Regions from separate parts of the Cellulosimicrobium sp. NPDC030954 genome, predicted to be linked through region 3. Evidence: riboswitches for the same ligand, from Rfam matches in the RefSeq annotation. Region 3 holds a riboswitch; each other region holds the start of a gene.
What was found. A riboswitch is a leader RNA that binds a small molecule or an ion and turns the genes downstream of it on or off. The one in region 3 is predicted to bind S-adenosylmethionine.
Positions count from the first base shown of each region.

Region 1: it holds a riboswitch for S-adenosylmethionine, as region 3 does, so the genes downstream of both, ACZ402_RS01150 (aminotransferase class V-fold PLP-dependent enzyme) here and ACZ402_RS11825 (hypothetical protein) in region 3, are expected to answer to the same signal.
Region 2: it holds a riboswitch for S-adenosylmethionine, as region 3 does, so the genes downstream of both, ACZ402_RS01275 (LLM class flavin-dependent oxidoreductase) here and ACZ402_RS11825 (hypothetical protein) in region 3, are expected to answer to the same signal.
Region 4: it holds a riboswitch for S-adenosylmethionine, as region 3 does, so the genes downstream of both, ACZ402_RS01305 (NADPH-dependent FMN reductase) here and ACZ402_RS11825 (hypothetical protein) in region 3, are expected to answer to the same signal.

Region 1 is NZ_JBVIFN010000001.1:271,215-273,408, reverse strand. It holds gene ACZ402_RS01150 (aminotransferase class V-fold PLP-dependent enzyme) at 1-1,290, opposite strand, end outside; SAM riboswitch class IV at 1,326-1,441, opposite strand; gene ACZ402_RS01145 (hypothetical protein) at 1,487-2,068, opposite strand.
Region 2 is NZ_JBVIFN010000001.1:300,489-302,682, reverse strand. It holds gene ACZ402_RS01280 (Dps family protein) at 1-86, shown strand, start outside; gene ACZ402_RS01275 (LLM class flavin-dependent oxidoreductase) at 156-1,310, opposite strand; SAM riboswitch class IV at 1,691-1,816, opposite strand; gene ACZ402_RS01270 (TetR/AcrR family transcriptional regulator) at 1,989-2,194, shown strand, end outside.
Region 3 is NZ_JBVIFN010000005.1:77,821-80,014, reverse strand. It holds gene ACZ402_RS11830 (nuclease-related domain-containing DEAD/DEAH box helicase) at 1-362, opposite strand, end outside; gene ACZ402_RS11825 (hypothetical protein) at 425-1,030, opposite strand; SAM riboswitch class IV at 1,097-1,212, opposite strand; gene ACZ402_RS11820 (hypothetical protein) at 1,224-2,078, opposite strand.
Region 4 is NZ_JBVIFN010000001.1:305,711-307,904, forward strand. It holds gene ACZ402_RS01300 (flavin reductase family protein) at 1-383, opposite strand, end outside; gene ACZ402_RS01305 (NADPH-dependent FMN reductase) at 380-979, opposite strand; SAM riboswitch class IV at 1,000-1,134, opposite strand; gene gdhA (NADP-specific glutamate dehydrogenase) at 1,381-2,194, shown strand, end outside.

The DNA.
Region 1 (2,194 bases), on a different contig from region 3:
CGGGCCCTGTTCCACGTACGACCGCACGGCCTCGACGAGGCGGACGACGTCCGCGCCCGTCGTCCCGACGCCGACGGACGCGCGGATCGCGCCCGCGTCGTACCCGAGGCGTGCGAGCAGCGGGTGGGCGCAGAAGCGACCGTCGCGCACGCCGATGCCGTGCTCGGCGGAGAGGTACGCGGCGACGAGGCCCGGGTCGTGACCCTCGACGGAGAACGTGACGACGCCGACCGGGTCGACGGCGTCCTCCCAGACCCGCACGACGCGCACGCCCGGGACCGCCTCGAGGCCCGCGACGAGCGCGGCGCGGAGCGTCGCCTCGTGGGCGTGGAGGTCGGCCGGGTCGAGCGCCGCGAGCGCGTCGCACGCGGCCGCGAGCGCGGCGGCGCCCACGACGTTCGGCGACCCGGCCTCGTGGCGCGCGGGCGCCGTCTGCCACTGCGTGCCGGTGACGGCGACCTGCCGCACCGCGCCGCCCCCGGCGAGGTAGGGGGTCCCCGCGTCGAGCCAGTCGCGGCGGCCCACGAGCGCGCCCGCGCCGAACGGCGCGTACGTCTTGTGGCCGGAGAACGCGACGTAGTCGACCCCGGAGTCCGCGAGGGAGAACCCGCGGTGCGGGACGAGCTGGGCGCCGTCGAGGACGACGCGCGCCCCGGCGTCGTGCGCGACCCGCACGACGTCCGCGACGGGCAGCGACTCGCCCGTGACGTTCGACGCACCGGTCACGGCGACGAGCGCGTACGGGAAGCGCGCGAGCTCGGTGCGCAGGCCGGACAACGTCTCCGCGACGGACGCGCCGCCGGCGAGGACCGTCGCGCCGCCAGCACGCTGCCACGGCAGCAGGTTCGCGTGGTGCTCGACGTCGAGGACGAGCACGCGCCCGGGCGTCCCGTCCGCGTTCGCCGGGACGCAGCCCGCGAGCAGGTTGAGCGAGTCGGTCGTGTTGCGTGTGACGACGGTGACGTCGTCGGCGCGCGCGCCGACGAACGCGCCGATCGCGCGGCGCGACGCCTCGTAGAGCGCGGTCGAGACCTGCGACAGGTACCCGGCGCCGCGGTGCACGCTCGCGTAGAGCGGCAGCACCTCGGTCACGCGGTCCGCGACGGAGCGCAGCGCCGGGGCCGACGCCGCGACGTCGAGGTTCGCGTACGGGACGCTGCGGCCGTCGACGAGCGGCACGAGCGTGTCCGCGCCGACGACGGGCAGAAGCGCGGGCGCGCCGGCGACCGCCGCGAGGTCAGGCGCCGTCGGGAGGTCGGTCGGACACGAGACGTCGGCGAGAGCGGTCATGGCACAGTCCTCCGAGGGCGGTCCGGGGACGGTGATCCCCGCGCTTGCCACGCGCCGGTCGGCGTGCGGCCTGGTCGTCACCCGGGGCACCCCGCCGCGAGAGGAGGGTTGCCGGCCAGCAAACCGGGGTTTCACGCTGGCACTCATGACCTGCGTCCCAGCATGTGCGCGGCGGCCCGGGCGTGTCAACCGGTGGTCAAGGCGTCTCGGATGGCGGGACACAGCTCACGGGCAGGTCGAGGCGCCAGCCGGACTCGTCGACCTCGAACGCGTCGAGCACCTCGCCGGTCCGCGCGTCGAGCACGACGACGGAGTCGGGCGGCCAGTCCGCGGGTTCTCCGAGCGCGCCGTACGGGACGCCCTGGAGCCTCGTCCCGTTCACGAACGCCTCGACCGGCTCCCCCGACCGCGTGCTCACCAGGACCACCTCGGGGTGGGCGTCGGCGTACGCGTCGCAGGCTGCGCCGTCGCCGTCGCCGCTCCACCACCCCTCGTACCCACCGACGGCGAGCTCTGCGAGGTCGACCGGCTCGCCCCCGGTCGCCACGTCGGCGGGCACCGGTCGGGGCGATGGCGGCGGCGCGGAGCCGACGTCCGGCTCGACCAGGACGATGCGCGCCCTCCCGTGGGCGTCGAGGACGTCGTCCTCCGCGAGACGGACGCTCGCCACGCGCGGCGGCGGCTCCTCGTCGCCGGTCGCCACCCAGAGCCAGGCGCCCGCGGCGACGACGCCCGCCACCACGACCGCACCCAGAACCCGTCCCCGGCCGGTCCGCATCCGGTTCCCCCCTGCCCGTCGTCCTGCCCCCGGGACCCCCGCCCGGGCGCGCTGCCACGCTAGCGCGACCGTCCGACGTCGGGCACCTCGCTCGGGGCCGCTCGCCGAGACAGGCGTTCCGCGCGT
Region 2 (2,194 bases), on a different contig from region 3:
CCACGACCGCCGACATCCTGCACGAGATCATCGCCGACCTGGAGAAGCAGGCGTGGTTCCTCTCCTCGGAGAACCGCGAGGCCTGACGAGCCCGTCGGCCCGGGCGTCGTGGTCGCACGAGGCCCGGGCCGCACGGCCTGCGCCGAGGGGCTCGGTCAGGCGACCGCGACGTGCCGGGATGCTCGTCCGGAGAGACCGAGCGTGTCGCGCAGCGTCGTCCCGGGGTAGGCCGTGCGGAACAGGCCGGCCCCCTGCAGGAGGCGCACGACCCGGCCGACGATCGCGTCGAGGTCGGTGCTCAGGGACGACGGGCGCAGGAGGAAGCCGTCTGCCGCACCGGCGCGCACCCACTCCTCGGCCGTGACCGCGAGGTCGCGCGCCGTGCCGACGTGCGTGAGGGAGTCCGTGTCCCACGAGACGCCCTCGAGGTCCTCGATCAGGTCGAGGCGCGCCTGGGCGCTCGCACGCGTGTCGCCGATGACCACGTACGCGTCCACGAGGACCCGCAGGGCGTCGGGGTCGCGCCCCGCGTCTGCCGCGGCGGCGCGCACCTGCGCCCGCCGGGCGACAGCCTCGTCCAGCGTCGCCGCCCGCACCCGGACCACGTCCGCGCGGCGGGCCGCGAGGTCCAGCGACGCGGGCGTGCTCGCTCGCACGACGACGGGCGGCCGGCCCTGCGGCGGCCGCGGCGTGCTGGACGGCCCCGCGACCGCGAACCGGATGCCCTCGTGGTCGACGTGGCGGAGCTGCTCGCGATCACCGGGCCGGCCGGTCGCGACGTCGCGGGTCTCCGCGTCGTCCTCCCACGAGTCCCACAGCCGCGTGACGGCCTCGACGGCCGCGCCCGCCTCCGCGACGGCGCCGGGCTCGTCCTGCGCGCCGTCGGGCCCGGACGCCGCGGCCTCTGCCGGCGTGGTGGACCACCCGACCTGCCAGCCGGCGCGTCCAGAGCTCACGTGGTCGATCGTCGCGATCGCGGTGGACACGTGGAAGGGCTCGGTGTGCGTCGTCGTCACGGTCGGGACGAGGCCGATCCCCGCGCTGCGGGGCGCGAGGCGGGAGGCGACGAGCGCGGCGTCGAGCCGGCCCCGGACGGACCCGTCGCGGCTCGGCCGGAGCGTGAACGCGTCGTCGAGCGTGACGAGGTCGAGCAGGCCGCGCTGGGCGGTGGCGACGAGCTCGACGAGGCGCTTCCCGTCGAAGAGCCGCTGGGCCTGGGTGCCCACGGTCCGCCAGGCGGCGGGGTGCGCGCCGGCGTCGGTGAGGTCGACGCCGAGGTGGAGCGTGCGGGCGGGGCGGGGGTCGGACATCGCGAGGTTCCGTTCTCGGTGCTGCCAGCGCAGCGCCGACGCCGTCGCCGGTAGAGCGCCGACGACGCTCGGGGCGCGGCGGGTGCGGAGGTGGGCAGGGCTGCTCCGCCGCGGGGTGGCAGGACGGGGCGCGGGAAGCCGGGGGCGACGGGCCACGCGCGGGGCGCGCGGGCCTCTTCGGTGGCGGTTCGTCGTCAGCGACAACAGGTGGCGCGCGCGGGACCCGCGGTCCCGAGTGCGCGCGCGGCAGAGGCGCCCGCGGGTGGACGGGGGCACGTCGAGGCGTGCGCGGCGGTCACCGGGGTGCTCACCGCGGTGCTCACCGCGGTGCTCGACTCCCGCCGGTCCATCGTCCGTCTCCTTCGTGCCCGTCGCCGGGCTCCGCGTCCTTGCCCCGCGCCGCGCGTGGTCCGCGCGACGCGGGACCCGGTCCTCACCCGGGGCACCCCACCGCGCGGGAGGGTTGCCGTCCGACGAGCCGGGGCTTGGCGTCGGAGCTCATGACCATGTCCTGTGACCGGGGTACGTCGACCTCGGTTGCGCGGGAACTTACGAGCGGCCGCCGCAGGGTGTCAACGCGCCGAGGGGACCTTCCCACATACTGGACTTGATCGGTCAACTTTCTGCCGCCCGAGGCGCTGCTTGCACCGAGTGCATCGATGCACTTAGTGTCAAGAGGTGCCCCTCCCCTCCGCGACCGACCCGTCGGGCGTGCCCGTGACCGACCCGACGACGGGCTCCGCGCCCGCCCCCCCGACCGGCTCCTCCACCGACCGCCGCGCCGCGCTGCGCGCACGGCACCGGCGGGCGATCGTCGACGCGGCGGCGTCGCTCATGGAGGAGAACGGCGGCACCCGGTTCACCGTCGACGAGCTCGCGGCCCG
Region 3 (2,194 bases):
AGGTGCGCGGTGCGCGCCTCTGCGGCCCACAGGTCGCGACGGCGCAGCAGGGCCTGCAGCGCGTGCCGAGCACCCTGGACCTGGCGCACCGGGTCGATGCGGTGCCGCCGGGGACCGTTGCCCTGGAACCAGGTGCCGTCGACCCGGTCGATGTGCCCGCCCTTGACCTCGATCGCGGCGAGCCCGACCCCTGGCCAGGCGACGAGGACGTCGATCTCGTACTCCTGCTCGTCCTCCTGCACGTGCACCCCGTGGAACAGCACGACGTCGTCGGGGAGCTGTTCGCGCAGCGCGTCCCACACGGCGCGCTCGGCGCCGCCGTCGTCGGGGAACGTCGGGTCGGGCGGGAACGCGAGCGGCATGTGCCGTTCGTACCGCACCGTGCCGACGACGTCACGGGTCTGACGACCTGCGGTCTCCCGCGTCACGGGATTTCACCCGCTGCGACGGCCACGGGGCTCGCGGGGTGCACGGCCCGTGCCCACGCGAGGAACGCGGCGCGGCGGGACACGGAGTCCGGCCCGCCGCCACCGCGGGTGCGCCAGTGGTCGAGTCGCGCAAAGTGCCGCACCGTCATGGGTGGCTGGGGCTCGACCCGGCGGTCGGGCTTCCTGTCCCAGAACGGTGCGTTCGTGTCGAGCTCGACGACGCCGAGGCCGCTCTCGCGCGCGCGCCGCCACCGCGTCGGGAACACGAGCGTGACGTAGGCCTCCATGCGCCGCAGCGTCTGGTGGTCCTGCGTGATCCCGGTCAGGGGTTCGGCACCGAGCGACGTGGCGATCGCGGCGTCGATCTTCTGGCACGCGTCGCACACGCGCCGCTCGATGTGGAAGCGGCTCGTCATCTGGACGCGTTCGCTCAGGCAGACGTGGCAGAGACGCAGGAACGGGTTGAACGAGCACCCGCGCGACGGGACCGGGCGCGGGTGCCCGGTGTGGACCGGGCACACGAGGTGCCCCTCGTCGCTCACGAGCAGCTGGCACGGGTCGTCGGTACGGACCCACAGGGTCATGGTCGGGGTCGGGTTCATCGGAGCAGCCCTTCGGTCAGGGCCGACGGCACCCGGGCGCGCAGCAACGCACCGAGGCGGACGTCGACCTCGCACTTCCCTGACCGTTCGGCCAGGGCCGGTCTTCCTCCTGGGGCACCGTGCGCGAGGGGCGCGGTTGCCGGACCGGCACGCGGAGGGCGTCTCGCCGGTCACTCGTGACCTGGGCAGATGTCTACCTCACCCGCTGATCGGACGCAACCTCGCTCCCCGGGCTGGCCGGGCCGTGCACCGGCCGGAGCGGCTCCAGACCGGGGTGATCTCTCAGCGCCTGCTCACCGTGCGTCCTGTACAGGGTCATCACCGCGGCGAAGGGGGCGTGGTCGCCGGTGAGCAAGAGCGGCTCGGTCGAGGAGAACTGGCAGACGAGGGCCCACCCGCCGGGTTCGGGGAACACCGCCGTCATCGCGGAGTAGTCGAACGACAGCCATCGCCCATGCACCTGGACCAGCAGCCGGTGGTTGCTCACGACGAGCCGGGAGACGCAGCGCTCACGCCACTGCTCTCGGGCCTGCGCCTGGGCGGCGCTGCGCTCGGCGGCGTTGGCGATCGCCGTCACGGCAAGGCCGGTGAGGACGAACGACGGCCGCCCGTAGTAGAACCCCGACGTCTGCGTGTAGCTGACAGTCGTCCCGTAGTAGCGCGCGTACCCGGCGGGCACGTCGCAGAAGAACTCCTCGCCCGCGTACGGGACGACGTCCCACACCCGCAGCGTGGGCGGAACCTCCCGCGCGAGGAGATGCCGGTGCAGGCCCTGGGCGTTCGCCCACGCGTGCGCGGCGGCGTCGCGCCGGCCGATCTCGGCACGCTCGGTCGCAGAGAACCGACCGCGGCTGCGCCGGTGCTCCCGGAATGTCCTGGCGCCCTTTGCGATCGCGACAGCGAGCAGGGCGACCGGCCCGAGGAACGCCACGGCGACCACCAGGAGCACGAGGAACGCCCACGCCCCGTGGTAGAGCTCGTGCCGGTTGAGCGCGTCGAGGGCGAGGACGCAAGCGAGGAACACGGCGGGTGCGGCGACGAGCGGCACGACCCATCGTGCGTGCCGCCGGACTCGTCCCGCCCTCGCCGCCGCGCGCGGATCCTCCATGAAGCAGCCCCCTGCTCACGTCGTGCGTCGGGTACTCACCCGCCGTCTCTGGAGGC
Region 4 (2,194 bases), on a different contig from region 3:
AGCGCGCCGTCGATCACGGGCTCGCCGGTGCCGAGGCGGGACCAGCCGCCGTCGGCGAACCGGTCGATGCCGCTCGTGGCGAACCGGGCCGAGACGTCGTCCTGGTGGTCGGCGAGGAAGCTCACCGCGAGCGTCCGCGCGGCCGAGACCGCGGGCCACGACGACGACGTCGACGCGAGCGAGAACGCGAGCAGCGGCGGCGCGGCCGAGACGGAGATGACCGACGTCGCGGTGAATCCCACGAGGCGGCCGTCGTGCTCGAGCGCGATCACGGCGACCCCGGCGGGGTGGCCGCGGAACACGGCCTTGTACTCGTCGGGGGAGAGCTGCGGCTCGTCCTGCTCCGCGAGGAGGGCCTCCAGGTGGGTGAGCCCGGCGGTCATCGGGTCACCCCCGCGAACGCGTCGGCGACGGCCTGGTCGGCGGGCGGCGGGTCGCCGCCGTCCACACCGGGGAGCGGCGTCGCGGCGCGGCGCAGCGCGTCGCCCTCGCGGGCGAGCCACGCGTCCACGACGGGGCCCAGGTCCGCGAGCTGCGCCTCGGTGACCGTGAGCGAGCGGGTCGGGACGACCGCCCCGAGCTCGACGAGCACGGGTCGCAGGTGCACCTCGCCGACGAGCGCGTGGGCGGGGCTGCCGGACACGACGAGCGGCACGACGACGACGCCCACGAGGCCGTCCGGGCCGTAGAGGTCGAGGAACGCCTTGAGGAGCCCGGTGTACGAGGCCTTGTAGACCGGGGTCGCCACGACGGCGACGGTCGCCGCGGCCAGCCGGTCGCGCGCGGCGTCCGCGCCGGGGTGCTCGGCGGCGAGGACCTCGTCGCCGAACGTCGCGAGGTCGATCGCCGCGACGTCGGTCGTACCGAGGAGGCCCGCGACGCGGTGCGCCACGGCTTCGGCGGCACCGAGCGTGCGCGAGCCGGGCCGAGGGTTGCCGGAGACGGCGAGGACCGTCGGGGAGGGGGAGCGGTGGGTCATGTGCACCTCGCAGTAGTCGTCGATCACGCTTGCCGTGCGGCCGTCCCCGCGGGTGCGGGGCTGGTCGCGCACGGCCGGGTCATCTCCCGGAGCACCCCGCCGTAACAGGGGGTTGCCGACCAGCGAGCCGGGGCTTGGCGCTGGTGCTCGTGACCTGGGGACGGGTATAGCAACGGCTCGCGATAAACCGCACTAGATCGATCGGGTTTCTCGACGGGTGGACGGTTGTGTCGTCCGCGGGTGCTTCCGGCAGGCCCGTGACGCCCCCCGGGGCGCGCCCCGGGCCTCGTCCCGAGCCCGCGCGCGACCTCTCCGGGTGCGCAGGGAGTGAGACGGCGGTACGGGAACTTCTGGCACAGGCGTACCGTCAGCAGGAGTTTCCGCCCAGACGAGGAGTGCCCATGGACAGTCGACTGCAGTCCGTCTACGACGAGGTCCTGCGTCGCAACCCCGGCGAGGCCGAGTTCCACCAGGCCGTGCGCGAGGTCTTCGACTCGCTCGGCCCCGTGCTGCGCAAGCACCCGCGCTACGTCGAGGCAGCCGTCCTCGAGCGCGTCTGCGAGCCCGAGCGCCAGATCATCTTCCGGGTCCCGTGGGTGGACGACACGGGCCGCGTGCAGATCAACCGCGGCTTCCGGGTCGAGTTCAACTCCGCGCTCGGCCCGTACAAGGGCGGCCTGCGGTTCCACCCGTCGGTCTACCTCGGGATCGTGAAGTTCCTCGGCTTCGAGCAGATCTTCAAGAACTCGCTCACCGGCATGCCGATCGGCGGAGGCAAGGGCGGGTCGGACTTCGACCCCCGCGGCCGCTCCGACGGCGAGGTCATGCGGTTCTGCCAGTCGTTCATGACCGAGCTGTACCGGCACATCGGCGAGAACACCGACGTCCCGGCCGGCGACATCGGCGTGGGCGGACGCGAGATCGGGTACCTGTTCGGGCAGTACAAGCGCATCACGAACCGCTACGAGTCCGGCGTCCTCACGGGCAAGGGCATCTCGTGGGGCGGGTCCCTCGTGCGCACGGAGGCGACGGGCTACGGCACCGTGCTCTTCGCGCAGAGCATGCTGGCGACGCGCGGGCAGGACCTCGACGGCCGCCGCGTCGTCGTCTCGGGCTCGGGCAACGTCGCGATCTACGCGACCGCCAAGGCGCAGCAGCTCGGCGCGAACGTCGTCGCCTTCTCCGACTCCTCCGGCTACGTCGTGGACGAGGCGG